DNA from 3 places in the Streptomyces sp. NPDC087844 genome. Region 3 is predicted to be linked to each of the others. Evidence: riboswitches for the same ligand, from Rfam matches in the RefSeq annotation. Region 3 holds a riboswitch; each other region holds the start of a gene.
What was found. A riboswitch is a leader RNA that binds a small molecule or an ion and turns the genes downstream of it on or off. The one in region 3 is predicted to bind cyclic di-AMP.

Region 1: it holds a riboswitch for cyclic di-AMP, as region 3 does, so the genes downstream of both, ACIOKD_RS18545 (peptidoglycan DD-metalloendopeptidase family protein) here and ACIOKD_RS38800 (C40 family peptidase) in region 3, are expected to answer to the same signal.
Region 2: it holds a riboswitch for cyclic di-AMP, as region 3 does, so the genes downstream of both, ACIOKD_RS29445 (M23 family metallopeptidase) here and ACIOKD_RS38800 (C40 family peptidase) in region 3, are expected to answer to the same signal.

What each region holds. Positions count from the first base shown of each region.
Region 1 is NZ_JBIUVD010000008.1:216,865-222,150, reverse strand. It holds gene ACIOKD_RS18555 (TetR family transcriptional regulator C-terminal domain-containing protein) at 136-756, shown strand; gene ACIOKD_RS18550 (SGNH/GDSL hydrolase family protein) at 857-1,642, opposite strand; gene ACIOKD_RS18545 (peptidoglycan DD-metalloendopeptidase family protein) at 2,039-2,992, opposite strand; cyclic di-AMP (ydaO/yuaA leader) riboswitch at 2,997-3,172, opposite strand; gene ACIOKD_RS18540 (alpha-galactosidase) at 3,457-5,286, opposite strand, start outside.
Region 2 is NZ_JBIUVD010000017.1:189,741-195,026, reverse strand. It holds gene ACIOKD_RS29450 (PrsW family intramembrane metalloprotease) at 1-656, shown strand, start outside; gene ACIOKD_RS29445 (M23 family metallopeptidase) at 729-1,781, opposite strand; cyclic di-AMP (ydaO/yuaA leader) riboswitch at 1,793-1,950, opposite strand; gene ACIOKD_RS29440 (PP2C family protein-serine/threonine phosphatase) at 2,262-3,392, opposite strand; tRNA gene ACIOKD_RS29435 (tRNA-Met) at 3,602-3,675, opposite strand; gene ACIOKD_RS29430 (dihydrofolate reductase family protein) at 3,728-4,873, opposite strand; gene ACIOKD_RS29425 (MarR family winged helix-turn-helix transcriptional regulator) at 4,955-5,286, shown strand, end outside.
Region 3 is NZ_JBIUVD010000032.1:16,457-21,742, reverse strand. It holds gene ACIOKD_RS38810 (ester cyclase) at 1-221, shown strand, start outside; partial or broken gene ACIOKD_RS38805 (GNAT family N-acetyltransferase) at 442-897, shown strand; gene ACIOKD_RS38800 (C40 family peptidase) at 1,033-2,523, opposite strand; cyclic di-AMP (ydaO/yuaA leader) riboswitch at 2,580-2,752, opposite strand; gene ACIOKD_RS38795 (LamG-like jellyroll fold domain-containing protein) at 2,983-4,887, opposite strand; gene ACIOKD_RS38790 (acyl-CoA carboxylase subunit epsilon) at 5,002-5,214, opposite strand; gene ACIOKD_RS38785 (acyl-CoA carboxylase subunit beta) at 5,211-5,286, opposite strand, start outside.

The DNA of each region.
Region 1 (5,286 bases), on a different contig from region 3:
ATGCCGACACCGACGCCGACGCCCTCACGGCCGGGTCCGTGAAGGCCCCGCGAGGCCCGCACCATGATGGTGCGCACGCGGCCGGTAACCGCCCTTCCGGACGCATCGCCCCCGGCCACGCCATAGGGTTGCCCGGTGGCGAGAGTGCGGTTGGGTGTGGCGGAGCGGCGGCAGGAACTGCTGCGGGCCGCCATCGGGCAGATCGAGGAGCGCGGTGTGTCCGCGGTGCGGATCGCCGATGTGGCGAACGCGCTCGGGGTCAGCAACGCCCTCGTGCTCTATCACTTCTCCACGAAGGAGAAACTGGTCGCCGCCGCGTTCACGTACGCGGCCGCGGACGACCTCGCCCATCTGCGCAAGCTCCTCGGCCGCCGGACGACGGCCCTGCGACGACTGCGGGCCGCCGTGCGCTGGTACGCGCCGACCGGGCAGGCCAAGGGCTGGCGCCTGTGGATCGAGGGCTGGGCGGTGGCACTGCGCGAGCCGGCGCTGCGGGACGTCACCCGTGACCTGGACCGGCAGTGGAAGGCCGCGCTCACCGAGGTCATCGCCGAGGGTGTGGCGGCGGGCGAGTTCCGGTGCCCGGACCCGACGGCCACGGCACTGCGCCTCACCGCCCTGCTGGACGGGCTGGCCGTGCAGATGACGGCGTATCCCGGCGCGGTCTCACGCGCCCGCACCCAGCAGTGGGTGGACGAGGCGCTGGCCCGGGAACTGGGGCTCGACCACGTCGAGCCCCAGGCTCCGAATGCCTGAGGCAACCATCCCTCAGGCATTCAGGCATTCAGGCATTCAGGCACGCAGACATGCAGGCGTTCAGGTACGCAGGCGTTCAGGTACGCAAGCGTTCAAACACTCAGGCCACGGCCTCTATCCACGACTTGATGTCGTTCAAAGACAGGCTCCCCTTCGCCTCCACGCGGTCGCCCGAGGACTCCCCGCGCAGCCGCCGGCCGATCCACGGCACCAGGTACTCGCGTGCCCAGTGGATGTTGTCCCGCCGCATCTCCAGCGTGCCGCGCGGCGGCAGCACGGGCCAGGGCTGGTCCGGGTCCGCGGGCACCTCAAGGCCGAGGACCTGGCCGGCGCGCAGGGCCACCCGGGTGTGCCCCTCGGCCGACAGATGGAGCCGGTCGCCGTCCCAGGCCCGCCGGTCCTGGATGGTCTTGAGGGACCACAGGTCGAGCACCGGACAGTTGTACCGGTCCGCGATGGCCCGCAGATGCAGGTTGTACGTGGCGATCTTGCCGCGCATGTGCCGGAGCACGGGTACGCCGCGGGTGTCGAACCCGGTGGTCACGAGGACCGTGCCGACGGCCGACGTGAGGTCGGCGACGGCACGCTCGTATCGCTCCGCGACCTCGTCGGGATCGGTGCCCGGCCGGATGATGTCGTTGCCGCCCGCGCAGAAGGAGACCAGGTCCGGCGCGAGCTCCCTGGCCCGCCGCAACTGGTGCTCGACGATCTGGTCGAGCAGCTTCCCGCGAACCGCGAGGTTGGTGTAATCGAAGTCGCCCTCGGGCCGCCGGTCCGCGAGCAGTACCGCGAACCGGTCGGCCCAGCCGACGAACGCCCCGTCCGGACCAGGGTCGCCGACGCCCTCGGTGAAGCTGTCCCCCACCGCCACGTACGACCCGATCACTGATCTGTTGTCGTCTTTCGAATCGTCTGCCACGTCGGCCCATGATTCACCTTGAGGTGTGACCTACGCGACCGTAGGACGGGGTTGACGCCCGGTGAGATAAGCCACTCGTCAAGTGTTGGTCAATCCCGGAATAAGGGACGCGTTCGGTGGCGCTGCCGCAGCTCCCGGCGCCGCGGGGTGTGGCGAGGAGGTCGTCGGGGGAGCGGGACATGCCGAAGGCCGGACCCCGGGGATCACAGGGTCCGGCCTTCGGAGACGAGCCGGGCGGTCGGCACCGATCGACGCGAATCGACGTCGGCGACGTCGGCCGACACCAGCAGGCGTCGGCCGACACCAGCAGGCGTCGGCAGGCGTCAGCAGGCGTCAGCAGGCGTCAGCAGGCGTCGGCCGGCGTCAGATGGAGACGCCCTTGGCGCGCAGGTACGCCAGCGGGTCCACGTCCGAGCCGTAGTCCGGGGTGGTGCGGATCTCGAAGTGCAGGTGCGGTCCGGTGACGTTGCCCGTGGCACCCGAGAGGCCGACCTGCTGTCCGCCGGTCACGGTCTGACCGGCCGAGACGGAGAGGGAGGACAGGTGCGCGTACTGGGCGTAGTGGCCGTCGGCGAGCTGGATGACGACCTGGTTGCCGTACGCGCCGCCCCATCCCGCGGAGACGACCGTGCCCGCACCGACGGACTTGAGCGCGGTACCGGTGGGAACCACGAAGTCGACACCGGTGTGGTACCCGCTGGACCACATGCTGCCCGACATCTTGTACGCGGTGCCGATGGAAGCCCCCGAGACCGGCAGCGAGAAGCCGGTGGCCGTCGAGGTGTCCGCGGCCTTGGACGCCGTGGTCGTCTTCTTGGCCGCGGGCTTGTCGGCGGACTTGTCGGCGGACTTGCCGGACGACTTGGGGGCGGTGGAGTCGGAACTCGAAGCCGCCGCCTTGCCGCCGATGGCGAGCTTCAGGCCCGGGTGGATGAGAGACGGATCGCCGCCGATGGACGTGCGGTTGTCCGAGTACAGCTTCTTCCAGCCGCCACTGACGTCCTGCGTGTCGGCGATCTTCGACAGGGAGTCGCCCGAACGCACGGCGTACGTCCTGGTCGCGGCCTTCTTCGCCTCGGCCTTCGCCTCGGCCTGCTTCTCCGCGGTCGGTGCGGCAGCGGCGGACTCGACGCTCGCGACATTCGCGACATTCGCGGCGCTCGACACGGAATCGGCGGCGGTCTGCGGAGTCGCGGCGTGCGCTCCGGCGGCACCGAGCAGCGGGAGGGCGAGTGCTGCGCCCCCCGTTCCGGCCACGGCTATGGATCGGGTGAAACGCTGGGACTTGGGACGGCGGTGCTTACCCTTCGCGGGCATGACGAATTCCTCTCCGGCGCCTGCGAGGTGAGCTGTCGGGTGCGAGCTGGAGATGCCCGGCCGTGCTTTCGCACGACTTAACCCCAAGCCGTTCCGGAGACCGGAACAGGCGTACTACCTGTGGGTCCCCCGCTCCTGCCACATACGGGTGAGTGTGCGGATTCCGGGCGGCGGCAGGATTGGGCGTCCGTCCGGATTGGAGGCGAACGTAAGCGACATGAAGAGGCCGGAACAAGCTTGAGGGTTTCCTGTGTGCCCCGTTTTCTTGATCCTCGACCGAAATACCGGTCACCCTGCGTGAATACGGGCTGTCCCTGGTTTGTTGAACCCCTGAAAACAAAGCGGACTTACGTGAGCATGGCGACAGCGGAACGTCACGGGTATGACGCTGCTCACCAAGGACCGCCCCAGGAGCCTTCACTCCGGCGCGAGTTGGAATGAAGGCTCCATTACGGACACATCAGTCACACGCGACGCAGGCGGATAACTGCCGCATCGAGGTCCCCACGCAACCCCGTCCGCAACCCGTGGTGCAACAGCACCGCACCTCGGTGGACTTCGCCCGTTTCGAGACATTTGTACGATGCCGACGGGTCGAGGCCCCGCAGCCTCACCGGCGCGGCCGGTTCTCCGTAATGCTGGGCCTGGAGCCAGGCGAGGACGACGGCGTCACCGTCACGGACGTACTGGACGGCGCTCAGTCCGCCCTGCGGCGCCCGCAGCCGATGAAGCTCACCGCCCTGCACGACGGGCCTGATCTCCTTGTAGAGCTCCACCCAGGTCCGCGCCTCGGCCAGCTCCTCCTCGGTCCAGCGGGTGAGGTCGCCGCCGACGCCGAGCACCCCGGCCATCGCGCTCACGAACCGGAAGCGCAGCGAGCTGACGCGTCCGTTGAGCTGCGTGTTCGGGCTGTCGGTGACCCAGGCGGCCATGGCCCGCGCGGGGTGCACCTGACTGAAGCCGTGCTGGATGGCGAGCCGGTCCAGCGGGTCCGTGTTGTCCGAGGTCCACACCTGGTCCGTACGCGCCATGATCCCGAGGTCGATCCGGCCGCCGCCGCCCGAGCAGGACTCGAAGGCTACGCCCGGGTGGGCCGCCCGCAGCCGGTCCAACAGCTTGTACAGGGCGTGCACATGATCCACCCACAACCGTTGCGGGTACGCCTCGCCGGGCCACCCCGCGTCCGTGAAGCAGCGGTTGAAGTCCCACTTCACGTAGTCGATCGGCGCACTGGCCAGGAGCGCGTCGAGCTGCTCCCACAGGTATTCCTGGACGTCCTCGCGGGCGAGGTTCAGGACGAGCTGATTGCGCAGTTCCGTCCGCTTCCGTCCCGGCTGGAACTGCGCCCAGTCCGGGTGCGCGCGGTACAGGTCGCTGTCGGGGTTGACCATCTCGGGCTCGACCCAGATGCCGAACTGCATCCCCAGCCCGTGCACGTAGTCGCTGAGGGGCCGGAGGCCGCCGGGGAAGCGGTCCCGGTTGACCGTCCAGTCGCCGAGGCCGGCCCGGTCGCTGGTGCGTGCCCCGAACCAGCCGTCGTCGACCACGAACAGCTCGACACCCGCGTCGGCGGCCCGGCGGGCGAGGGCCCGCTGCTGCTCCTCGGAGATGTCGAACTCCGTGGCCTCCCAGGAGTTGTAGAGCACGGGCCGGTCCTGGTCCGCGTCCGGGATCACGTGCGCGCGCTGGTACGCGTGCCAGGCGCGGCTCGCCCCGCCGAAGCCGCCGTCGCTCCACAGCCCCGCGAAGACGGGAGTGACGAAGGTCTCCCCGGGCTCCAGCCGCAGCAGACCCGAGTCGTCGTATCCGGCCCCGCCGGTGATCTGCACGCGCGCGTCGGGCAGTTGGGCCACCGCGATCCGCCAGGTCCCCGACCAGGCGAGGGCGCAGCCGTAGACCTCGCCCAGCTCCTCGGTCGCCGTGCCGTCCGCGTCCAGGGCGACCCACGGCAGATGCTGGTGCCCGGTGTGCCCGCGTCGGCTGCCGATGATCTTCTCGCCGTAGGTGAGTTCGGAGCGCACGAGCCGGGACTCGGCCGCCCAGCGTCCGTGCAGCTGGGACAGCCGCCACCCGTCGTGCCGCGGCAGCGTCCAGGTCGCGGAGTCGGCGCGCAGCACCTCCAGGGCGGGCCCTTCGTTGGCGAGGGTCACCCATCGCTCGACGACGTCGGTGCCCGCCCGCATCCGGTAGTGCAGCGTGACGCCGAGCCCGGAGTCGGAGAACCTCAGCCGCAACTCGTCACCGGCGGCCTCGGCGGCCCCCTCCCCGTCGGCGGTCTCGTACCCCTCGAAGCG
Region 2 (5,286 bases), on a different contig from region 3:
TCATGTCGCCCTTCGCCCATCCGCTGTTCACCGTGCTGACGGGCATCGGCTTCGGCATCGCGGCGCTCTCGGCGGACCGCCACCGGCTGCGCCGCGTCCTCCTGCCCCTCACCGGGCTGTTGCTCGCGATGGGCATGCACGCGATGTGGAACGGCTCGTCGGCTTTCGGTGAGTACGGCTTCTTCGCGGTCTACGCGGCCTTCATGGTCCCGTCCTTCGGGCTGCTCACCTGGCTGGCCGTCTGGACGCGCCAGCGCGAACTGGGCACGGTCCGTACGGAACTGCCCTCGTACGCCGTGGCCGGGTGGCTGGCCGCGCCCGAGCCGTTCGTCCTCGGCTCGATGAAGGCACGGCGGCTGGCCCGGGAGTACGCCACGCATCATGGCGGGCGGGACGCGGGGCGTGCGGTGGCGGAGTACGAGGCGTACGCGACGTCGCTGGCGTTTCTGCGGCACCGGGGGCGGCGGGGGCGTGCGGGTGCGGACTTCGCCGTGCGCGAGCGGGAGTTGTTGCACGAGCTGTGGGCGCGGCGGGAGCCGGCGCGCCCCGCGCTGGCGTACGCGGCGCGGGCGACGGCTCCGCCTCCGGCGCCGTGGCCTCTGCCGGGGTACGGGTATCCGCCTCCGTACCCCGTGTACAACCCGTACCGGTCCTGACGCCGTATCGCAGTTCCCCGCGCCCCTGAAGACACAGGACACCCGCCGCGACGCCGGCCGCCGAGATGTGGTTTACGGGTTGAGGCCCTTGCCGCGCAGCCAGGCCATCGGGTCGATCCCGGTGCCGCCGCCGGTGTGGACCTCCAGGTGGAGGTGCGCCCCGGTGACGTTGCCGGTGGCACCCACGCGCCCGATGACGTCGCCCGTGCTGACCTTCTGCCCGACACTGACGCCGATCGACGACTGGTGGGCGTACCAGAGCTCCGTACCGTCGTCGAGCGTGAGGACCGTGCGGTAGCCGTACGAGCCGTTCCAGCCCGCCTCGGTGATCGTGCCGCTGTGAACGGCCTTGATCGGGGTACCCGTGGGAGCGGCGAAGTCCAGACCCGTGTGCTGACCGGAGGACCACAGCGAGCCGGACTGCCCGAAGGTGGAGGTGATCGTGTACGAGGAGGTGGGCAGTGTGAACTGCTTGGCGAGCGCGGCGAAGCGCGCGGCCTCGGCCTTCGCCTTGGCCTCCTCCTCCTTCTTCTCCTTCGCGGCGGCGGCCTTGGCCTTCGCCGCGTCCTGCTCCTTGGCCGCGAGCGTGGCGGCCTTCTTCGCGGCAGCGGCCTCGGCGGCGGCCTGGGCCTCGCGGTCGACCTGGTCCTGCTGGAGTTCGGCCTGGAGCATGATGCGCGAGCGCAGGGCCTCGCCGGCGTCGGCGTTGCCCTCCTCGGCGTCGGCCTCGGTGAGGCCGGCGGCGGTGAGCGCCGTGCTGGAACCCTCCGGGGCCTCTTCGTCGTCGGAGATCAGCGAGCCGACGTTGGGCAGGTCGGGGATCGAGATCGACACCGGCGGCTTGCCGGTCTGCGCGGAGGCCATGCCGCCCGCGCCGACGGCGGCTATGACACCGACGCCCAGAACGGTGGAGCTGCGGGCGAGTCCCCCGCCACGCTGCTTGGAGACGCGGTGCCGGCCGCGGACGGGAGGAACGGTCTCCGCGCTCGGATTCCAGACCTCCCAGGTCTCGTCGTCCTTGCGGGCGCCGAAGGCGAAGGTGTCGGGCTTCTTCTCGCCCGAGGTCTCTCCCGTCACCTCGTCCGGTATGAACGACGGTGTGGGGGCAGGCCTGTTGAACGCCACGTGGGCGCGCTCCTTTCCTTCCTTCTCGCCTACCGGGTTAGCTGACGGGTTCGGAGCAGGAAGGTCTCCTACGCGCGTCAACCGCGGTGTTCACCACCACGAAAGACCCGCGATTCACCCCATGTAGGTGGTTCCCCGGTTCCCTTGCGGGATTCGGCGCGTGCGCACGGAGCCGTCTCTTGTGACGGCTGGGACACCGCGCTGCGTTATCGAACGTTAATAGACGCAGGCACCGGATTCCAAGCTGTTCTTGATGATCGTTACGGCTCCCGGCCTGGACTTAAACACTGTGAGCGGGGTAAATCGGGCGAGTTGCTCGCCATTCACAGGTACCGCTTTTGTTGATGGTGCGTCAGTTGCTATGCGCAGGGGCGTCGTTCGACTACTGCAGGTGATATAGGTCCGGAGCGGCGCCCAACACCCTCCCAGCCGTAGCCGTCAGCCCGTAGCCCTCAGCCCTCAGCCCCCAGCCCCCAGCCCTTACGGCCGTCGCACGGCGAGCAGCGCCATGTCGTCCGTGCCCCCGCCCCCGGCGTACCGGGCCACGTCGTCCACCAGCTCGGCGAGCAGCGCGTCGGGGCCGGCGAAGTCCCGCCCGGACAGCCATCGCACCGGATCGAAGAAGACGCCCCGCTCGTCCCGGGCCTCGGACAGCCCGTCCGTGTAGAAGAGCAGCATGGCGCCGCACGGCAGCTCCTCCTCCTGCGCGCGGTCGGGCCAGGCGCCCAGGTCGCCCATCCCGAGCGGCAGCGCGGGTTCCGCCGCGGCGAGCGTGTGTACGGTTCCGTCGCCGCGCAGCAGGAGCGGTCCGGGGTGGCCGCGGTTGACGAGTCGGACGCGCTGGGCGCCGTGCGGGATCTCGGCGAGCACGGCGGTGATGAAGCCCTCGAAGACCTCGACGCTGTCGCGCCGCACACCCTCACGCATCAGTGACCGCTCCAGCCGCTGGGCGACCGCCTCCAGGGTGGTCTCCTGTTCGGCGGCCTCCCGGAACGCACCGATGACGACGGCCACGGCGGCGACCGCGCCCATGCCCTTCCCTCTGACGTCGCCCACGACGAGCCGTACGCCGTGCGGGGTGTCCTGCACGGCGTAGAGGTCGCCCCCGATGAGCGCGTCGGTCTGCGCCGCCACGTATCTGACCGCGAGGTCGAGCCCGCCGGTCCGCGCGGCCGGTTCGGGCAGTACGGCCCGTTGGGTGGCCTCGGCGATCTCGTGGGCGGAGGCCAGGCGGGCGTTGCCCAGGCTCACGAGCCGGTTGATGACGACGGCGAGGCAGGCCACGACGGCCACGGTGGCGATCTCGGTGATCCCGCTCGCGTCGATGGCGAACCGCAGGCTCACGAGGACCATGGCCGCCGTCCCCGCGACGCCCGTCCACACGGTGGCGCCGCGCGACAGCAGGGGCGCGGCGACGAGCGAGGCGGCCGAGAGGAAGGGCGCGGCGGTGAAGTACCGCGGGGTGAGGAGGTCGTAGAGGACACCGGCGACGATCAGCAGCGCGGGCAGCACGCGGACGACCGCACGGGTGCGGGGGTACAGTCCGGTCCGCTTGTCCGGCGGCTCGACGGAACCCGGCGACCGCTGCTCGACCGCTCGTCGCCCGTTCACACGTCTCCTGCCCTCGACCTCGCTCAGTCCAGAGTTCCGGGACCGGCGGGGAGGGGCGAGCGGACGGGGGCCGGGCGGGTGAGCGAGCGAGCACGGGGCCCTCTGAGCCCTGGAACCCCTGTGGCCCGGTACCTCTGTGCCGTGGCGCCTCTGCGCCCCGAAAAACACCTGAGGCCGGAATCCATTGGATTCCGACCTCAGGCCTTCAGTAGCGGGGACAGGATTTGAACCTGCGACCTCTGGGTTATGAGCCCAGCGAGCTACCGAGCTGCTCCACCCCGCGTCGTTAAGACCACTGTACGCCATTCGCGGGACCCGACGCACACGGGTGGATGTCAGCCTCGGTTCAGGTGCTGGTTGGGCTCCTTTGCCGCGCTCTCGTACTCCTGCAGTACGAGGACATCGGCGCCCGCTGCGGCGAGCAGCCCGTTCCCGTCCGCGGCGGCGACGAACGTGTCGGGCTCGCGCCACGCGGTGACGACCCGGCGCACGCCCGCGTCGAGGATCAGCCGGGCGCAGGGCGCGGGCCGCGAGGCGCGGCGGGCGCAGGGCTCCAGGCTGCTGTAGACCGTGGCGGCCGGGAGCCGGGGGTCGCCCGGCTCGATCTTGGCGAGCGCGGCCTCCTCGGCGTGCGAGACGGCGTCGGACTCGCGGGAGTACCCGCGGGCCAGCTCCGTACCGTCGGCCGCCACGACAACGGCGCCGACACTGAAGGCGGTCGCCGAGGGCGGACACTCGGCGGCCAGTTCGCAGGCCAGCCGCAGCCACCGGTGGTCGGCGGCGGAGGGTACGGGCCCGGTGCCGGGTGCGGTGGGCACGTATCGCATGAGCACCACGTCTCCGACGGGCCGGGTCTCGGTCAGCCGCAGCCGGTTGCGGGGCCCGCCGGGGTATTCGCCCTCCCCGAACAGCTTCGGCGCGTGGGGCTGCCCCACCACGAGGGGGGCGAGGGCGAGCTGCAGTTCGTCGGCGAGGCCCTGCTGGAGGAGCTGGGTGTGGACCCGGCCGCCGCCCTCGACCATGAGCCGCCGTACGCCGCGGACGTCGTGGAGGTGGGTGAGTACGGCCCGCCAGTCCAGGCCGGCCCCGAGGGGGACGACGTCGACGCCGAGGCCGCGCAGGGCCTGCTCGGCCGTCACGGCACCCTCGTCCGTCGTGTAGACGACCTTCTCGCCGCCGGTGGACCAGAAGTTGGCGGTGGGGTCCAGGTCGCCGGTGCCGCTGACGGTGACCTTCAGCGGGTACGCGGGCCGGCCCGCGGCGACACGGGCGGCGCGCCGCTCGGCGGAGTTGACGAGGAGCCGGGGGTTGTCGGCGCGCAGGGTGCCCGCGCCGACCAGGATGGCGTCGGAGTCGGCCCGTACCTCGTCGACCCGGTCGAAGTCGGCGGGGCCGGAGAGCAGCAGCCGTTCGGGGCCGGTGTCGTCCAGGCGGCCGTCGAGGGAGACGGCGGCGGACAACAGGACGTAGGGGTGGGGCATGGACGCTCTCTCTTTCGGCGGCGCGGCCCCGGGCTGGACGCCGCGCTTGGTTCAAGTTTGAAGCAAACTTACACTGGAGGCATGACGACCCGCTGGCTCACTCCCGAGGAGCAGCGCGCCTGGCGCGCCTACATCGCCGCCTCCCACCTCCTGGAGGACGTGCTCGACCGGCAGCTCCAACAGGACGCCGGTATGCCGCATGTCTACTACTCCATCCTGGCCAACCTCTCCGAGGCGCCGGACCGCCGCCTGCGCATGACCGATCTCGCCGGACGGACGAAGATCACCCGCAGTCGGTTGACGTACGCGGTGACCCGCCTGGAGAAGGACGGGGCGGTACGCCGTGAGGGCTGCCCCAGCGACAGGCGCGGCAGTACCGCGGTCCTGACCGACGAGGGGATGACGCTGCTGGA
Region 3 (5,286 bases):
TCTGGCGCCTTGACGATCTCGTCATCGAGGGCGACCGGGTGGCGGCCCGGCTCACCGACACCGGCACCCCCGTCAAGCAGTGGCTCGGACTGGAGCCCTCCGGCCGGAGCGTCACCTTCACCGAGTACGCCTTCTACCACTTCCGCGACGGACGCTTCGAGGACATGTGGTACCTCCTCGACGCCCCGACGATCCAAGAGCAACTGACCGCCCGCGGCTAATGCTCTGACCGGAGAGATTCGCCGAGACTCAGCCACCACACCCCCAACGATCGGACGGACGTCACCGCACATCCAACCGTCCCCGTCACCAACCAACGGACCTTCCCGCTCAGAGCACTGGACGGCCGCCCGGCCGCTGTCGCGAACACGGTGTTTCCGTTCTGCGAACAGGAGGCCTGGGCCGACGACACGCCTCTCCCGCCGGTGTGAGCATGTGCGCATGATCAAGGGAGAAGCCAGGAATGAAGTCGGGGAAGAAGCCGGCGAAGAGGTCGGGGAAGGGACTCGCGCCGCCCGGCGGGGGCCGGCGGTCCGCTGGGTGACCGAGGAGTGGGACGCGCCGGCCCCGGCCCGGCTGCGGGAGCGGATGTCCGCCGAACTGGCCCCGCGCTACGCGCCGGTCGAGCACCGGCGGGTACGTGTGCCGCGACCCGCGGCCGAGGAGATCGTCGTCACCTGGGTCGCCCACGCCGACGACGTGCCGGTGGCCACCGCCTCGTTGCGCGGGCTGCCCGACCGGCACGAGGTGAAGCGGGTGTTCGTGCACGCCGACCGCCGCGGCCGGGGTCTGGCGCGAGCGGCCCTCGCGGCGGTGGAGTCGACCGCGCCGGCCCTCGGTGTCGCACGGCTGTGGCTGCGGACGGGCGCGCTCCAGCCGGAGGCCCGGGCGCTCTACGCGCGGGAGGGCCGGCAGGAGGTGCGGCCGTACGCCCCGTACGACCGCGATCCGTTCAGTGTCTGCTTCACCCAGGCGCTGACGGGGCCGACGGAGATGCCGCGGTCACGCCGGCTCCTGGCCCGCAACGCCCCCTCAGGCAGGGCGGATCACGCTGTGGATCGCCGCCTCGCCGGCCCAGTAGATCGACTCCTCGCGGATGGCGACGCCCGGGCTCGGTGCGTGGATCATCATGCCGTTGCCCGTGGCGATTCCGACGTGTCCGACCTGTCCGCTGAAGAGAACCAGGTCACCGGGCCGGATGTCCGGGACCGGAACCATCGTGCCGGCGGTCGCCTGGTCCTGGACGGAACGCGGGAGCACGACTCCGGCTACCTTCCAGGCGGCCTGCGTGAGACTGGAGCAGTCGTACGAGCCCGGCCCCATCGAGCCCCATACGCACGGCTTGCCGATCTGAGCGCGTGCGAAGTCGACGGCCCTGACGCCCTGCCCGCCGTACCCGGGGTCGGGCACGGCATACGTGGGCGCGGCATACGTGGGAGAAGGCACGCCGTAAGCGGGGTTGGTCGCGTTCTGCATGTCGAGGGCGACACCCGTGGCGATGGGCGTGCTCGCGTCGACGTACATGCTCGTGTCGGTCCGCTGGACACCCGCGTACTGGGCACCGGCGTACTGGTCGACCCCGAGGTACACACCGTCGCCGATGCTCAGGTCGGCGGCGACACCGGCCCCCGTGCCGGGCATGCCGGGGTACATGTCCGTGCCCGCCCGCATGTCCGTGCCGATGGCCGGCTGCTGCCACGCGTCCATGCCGGTCGTGGTCCCGTGGTGGCTCGGCGCCTGGGCTGCAGGGCCCCAGGCGCCTTCGATCGCCTGGAAGGGCCGCAGTTCCGTGACAGGTGCGCTGCGCCGGCCCGCATGTCCGGCCAGCAGGTCACGGGCCTGTCCGAGCTTCCGCTGGTTCCGCTGCTTCGACGTCCTCAGTGTCGCCTGCGTCGGTCCGCCGGACGGCCCGGGCAAGGCCCTTTCGGCCGCCTGGCGCTGGGTGGGGACGGCCGGCAGCGCGGCGACGGGACCCGCGGTCAGCTCGGCGACGGGCCTCGCGGTCAGTTCCGCGACGGGTCCGGCGGCACCTCCGGCACCGGGGCCCGCACTCGGACCGGCGGTCAGCTCCAGGACGGGCTTGTCGGAACCCTCGCGCGCCCCGCGCCCCTCACGTCCACCGCCGCTCGGACGGCCGCCCGCATCGGCGGACCGCGTCCCGGCCGAGCCCCGGTCCGGCATCCTGTCGGGCGGCAGCACCGCCGGGAAGACGGGGCCCAGCTGCGAGCGGCCCACGTCGAACCACTGCTTCGCGACGTCCGGCAGCGGAGCGGCGGCATCGGTGGCTCCGCCCCGGCCGCCCCTGTCCCCGGACGTCGGCCTGCCCGTGTCGCGCGTCGCCGTGCTCATGGCACGGGTCACGTTGAAGTTGCCGGTGGCGTTCTCGACCCGGTCGTAGAGATTGGTGATCCGCTGCTGTACTTCCTCGCGACTGGGTTCGTCGCTCCGCTGGGCGGGAATGCCTGCGGGGGTGAACTGGTCCACGGATGCGGGGGCCGCCTTCACGGGGGCGGAGCGGGACATGCCGGGGAGGCCGGTGCCTCCGGGGCGCTGCGTTCGTTCCGGCGCGATGGGGGACGACTCCTTCCGTGCACCGCCTGCCGGGTCGGCTGTCGGGTTCGGGCGGAAGGTTCCGAAAGGCATGCCCTACGACCTCTGCCCGCTGGACAGTTGGGTCGATTCACCCTGAAAGTCGACTGGACCTCCGGCTCCGGCCGCCACGAGGGCCTGTCGGATTCGGCGGAGACCGCGCGACCCGGCGGGGTTCACCGGAGGGAGTCGTACGGCCCAGCGGCCAACTTAGCCAACTTGTGTGTCTCGCGTGAAGATTGAAGTACGAAGTGTCCGATATGTAATTGTGACCTTCGTCGTACCCGAAGGTGACCTTGGGCCTATGACCACCTCACCGCGACCGGTCCGTCACTCGTGGTTCACCCGGGCCCAAGCGGCTGCGTCGGTCGAGCCGTCCGCCTCGGTGGCCGGTTACGCGTAGGGCGTGAGGAACTCGTGGACGGACAAGGCCCTGTTCACGATGCGCGTGTCGCCCATCCAGCCGTAGAAGCCCTGCCCGAAGCTCTCGTCGAACTGGGTGGCTCCGAGCACGAACGGCTTGCCGAGGGTGGCGATGCCGGTGGACGGCTGCGAAGGATTGCGGGCGATCTTCGAGCCGTCCACGTACATCACCGTACGGCGGCCGTCGTTGACGAGGGCGAGGTGCATCCAGCGGCCCACGGGCACCGCGTGGCTCCATGACGTGGGGTCGGCGTCCTGGCGCTGGGGATAGACCACGAACTGGAGGAACCGCTCGGGTGAGAGGTTGAGGCTGCAGGTGGGTTCCAGCGGCGACCAGCCCGTGGTCTTGCCCGCGTCCCCGTTGCGCCCCTCCCAGCTGAGGATGCCCATCCAGGAGTGGTCGCCCTCGAAGGGCTCGGGCAGCCTGATGAAGGTCTCGATGGTGTAGCCGCGGGTGAACTTCTCGCTGTTCAGGGCGGCCCGGGCGGCGGTCGTCAGGATCGCGCCGCGGTCCGGGCTCTTGCCGCCGTCGAAGCGGAGACTGGCGTGCGCCGGCTGGCCGGGGTGGTGGTCGGCCGACCAGGTGAGCGCGTCGGGCCCGCTCGAAGCCAGCCGGCTGACGGCCAGGTCGTTCCCGTTGCCGGTGAGGTCGCGTACGACGGCGCCGTCCGCGACGGGCTTGCCCGCGGTGCCGCCCGCCGAGGTCCCGGCGGCGTCGAAGCGCCAGTACGCGACCGTGCCGCGCGGCATCACCGCGGAGGCGGGCCGCGGCTTCGGCACGGCGACGGGGGCGAAGCCCTCGAACCGCTCGTCGAAGTCGATGTCCAGGCTGAACCGGTCGGCGTCACCCGTCAGTTCGATGGTCTCGGCCTCCAGCGGCGACCGCTTCGCGGAGTCCCTGGCGAGGAGCCACGGCGAGAAGGTCTCGACGTCGACGACCCCGCGGGCCAGGTCGAAGCCGTACGTACGGATCATGCCGGCGCCGCCGTAGTAGCGGTCCTGGTAGTTGGTGATGTGGACGTGGACATCGTTGTCGGAGTCGTTGCGCAGGACCGTGCGGCCCGGTGGCCAGTAGTGGCCGCCCAGCGCCAGGAAGATCTGGTCGTTGCCGCGGACGAGGCCGTCCCACAGGCGCTTGCCGTTGTCCGACAGCTGCGCCTTGCCGTCGTCGTCGGCCCAGGCGATGTCATGGGTGGTGAGGACGGCGGGCAGCGTGGGGTGCGCGTCGAGAACGCCCTGCGCCCAGGTCAGGCCCTTGTCCGAGATCCGCCAGTCGAGGGCGAGGACCAGCCAGGACCGGTCCGCCGCCTTGAGCACGTGGTACGTGTTGTAGCCGTCGGGCGAGGCGCCGCGGTAGGTCGGCATGGACTTGTAGCGGGCGGGCCCGAAGGCGGCGAGGTACGCGGAGTCGCCCCGCTGGTCGTCCCCGGAGTCGATGTCGTGGTTGCCCGCCAGGACGCTGTAGGGCACCTTGCCGTGGATGGTCCTGAAGGTGTCGGCGGCGCGTGCGATCTCGTCCTCGGTGCCGTGCTCGGTGACATCTCCGAGGTGCGTCATGAAGGCGATGTTCGCCTCCCCGCGCTCGGCGACCAGGTGGCGGAATGCCTCCCGCAGCGGAGCGGGGTCGGTGCTGTCGGCGTCGAAGAGGTACTGGGTGTCGGGCAGGACGGCCAGCACGAACCGCGGGCTCCGCGGGTCGAAGCGGGCGGCGTGCGCGGCGGAAACCGAGGCATGGGCGGCGGCGGAAGCCGAGCCGGACGCGGCCTGCGCGGAGGCCGCGAAGGCGGCGGCACCCGCGCCGGCCACGGGCAGGGCTGCCGCGACGCGCAGCAGCGCGCGTCTGTGCAGGGGATTCTGGGGTTCTGCCGCAGTCATGGACACTCCGTAGGACGAAACCGGTTGGCAGCCCGTACGCTCCTCACCCGCCACGGCCGGGCGATGGCGGGAAGTTGAACGTCTGCCGCCTGCCGTCCGGACGTTTGGCGGCGGTCAGCGCGAGGTCCAGGCCCGGGGTGTCCGGTAGGCCCGGGTCTGCGCCCAGCGCGGGCTCCCGGCCGTACGGGCCGGCTCGTCGGGTTCGGCGCGCTCGGCGCGTCCGTGCACCACGGCGAGCACGGCCGCCACCTCCTCGTCGGTGGGCGCTCCGCGGACGAAGGTCAGCAGCGGGATCTCGGGGGTGTCCATGGTCTCCTGCGCCGTCACATCGGAAGGTTGCCGTGCTTGCGGGAGGGGAGCCGCGCGTCCTTGGAGCGCAGCATCGCCAACGCGTCCACC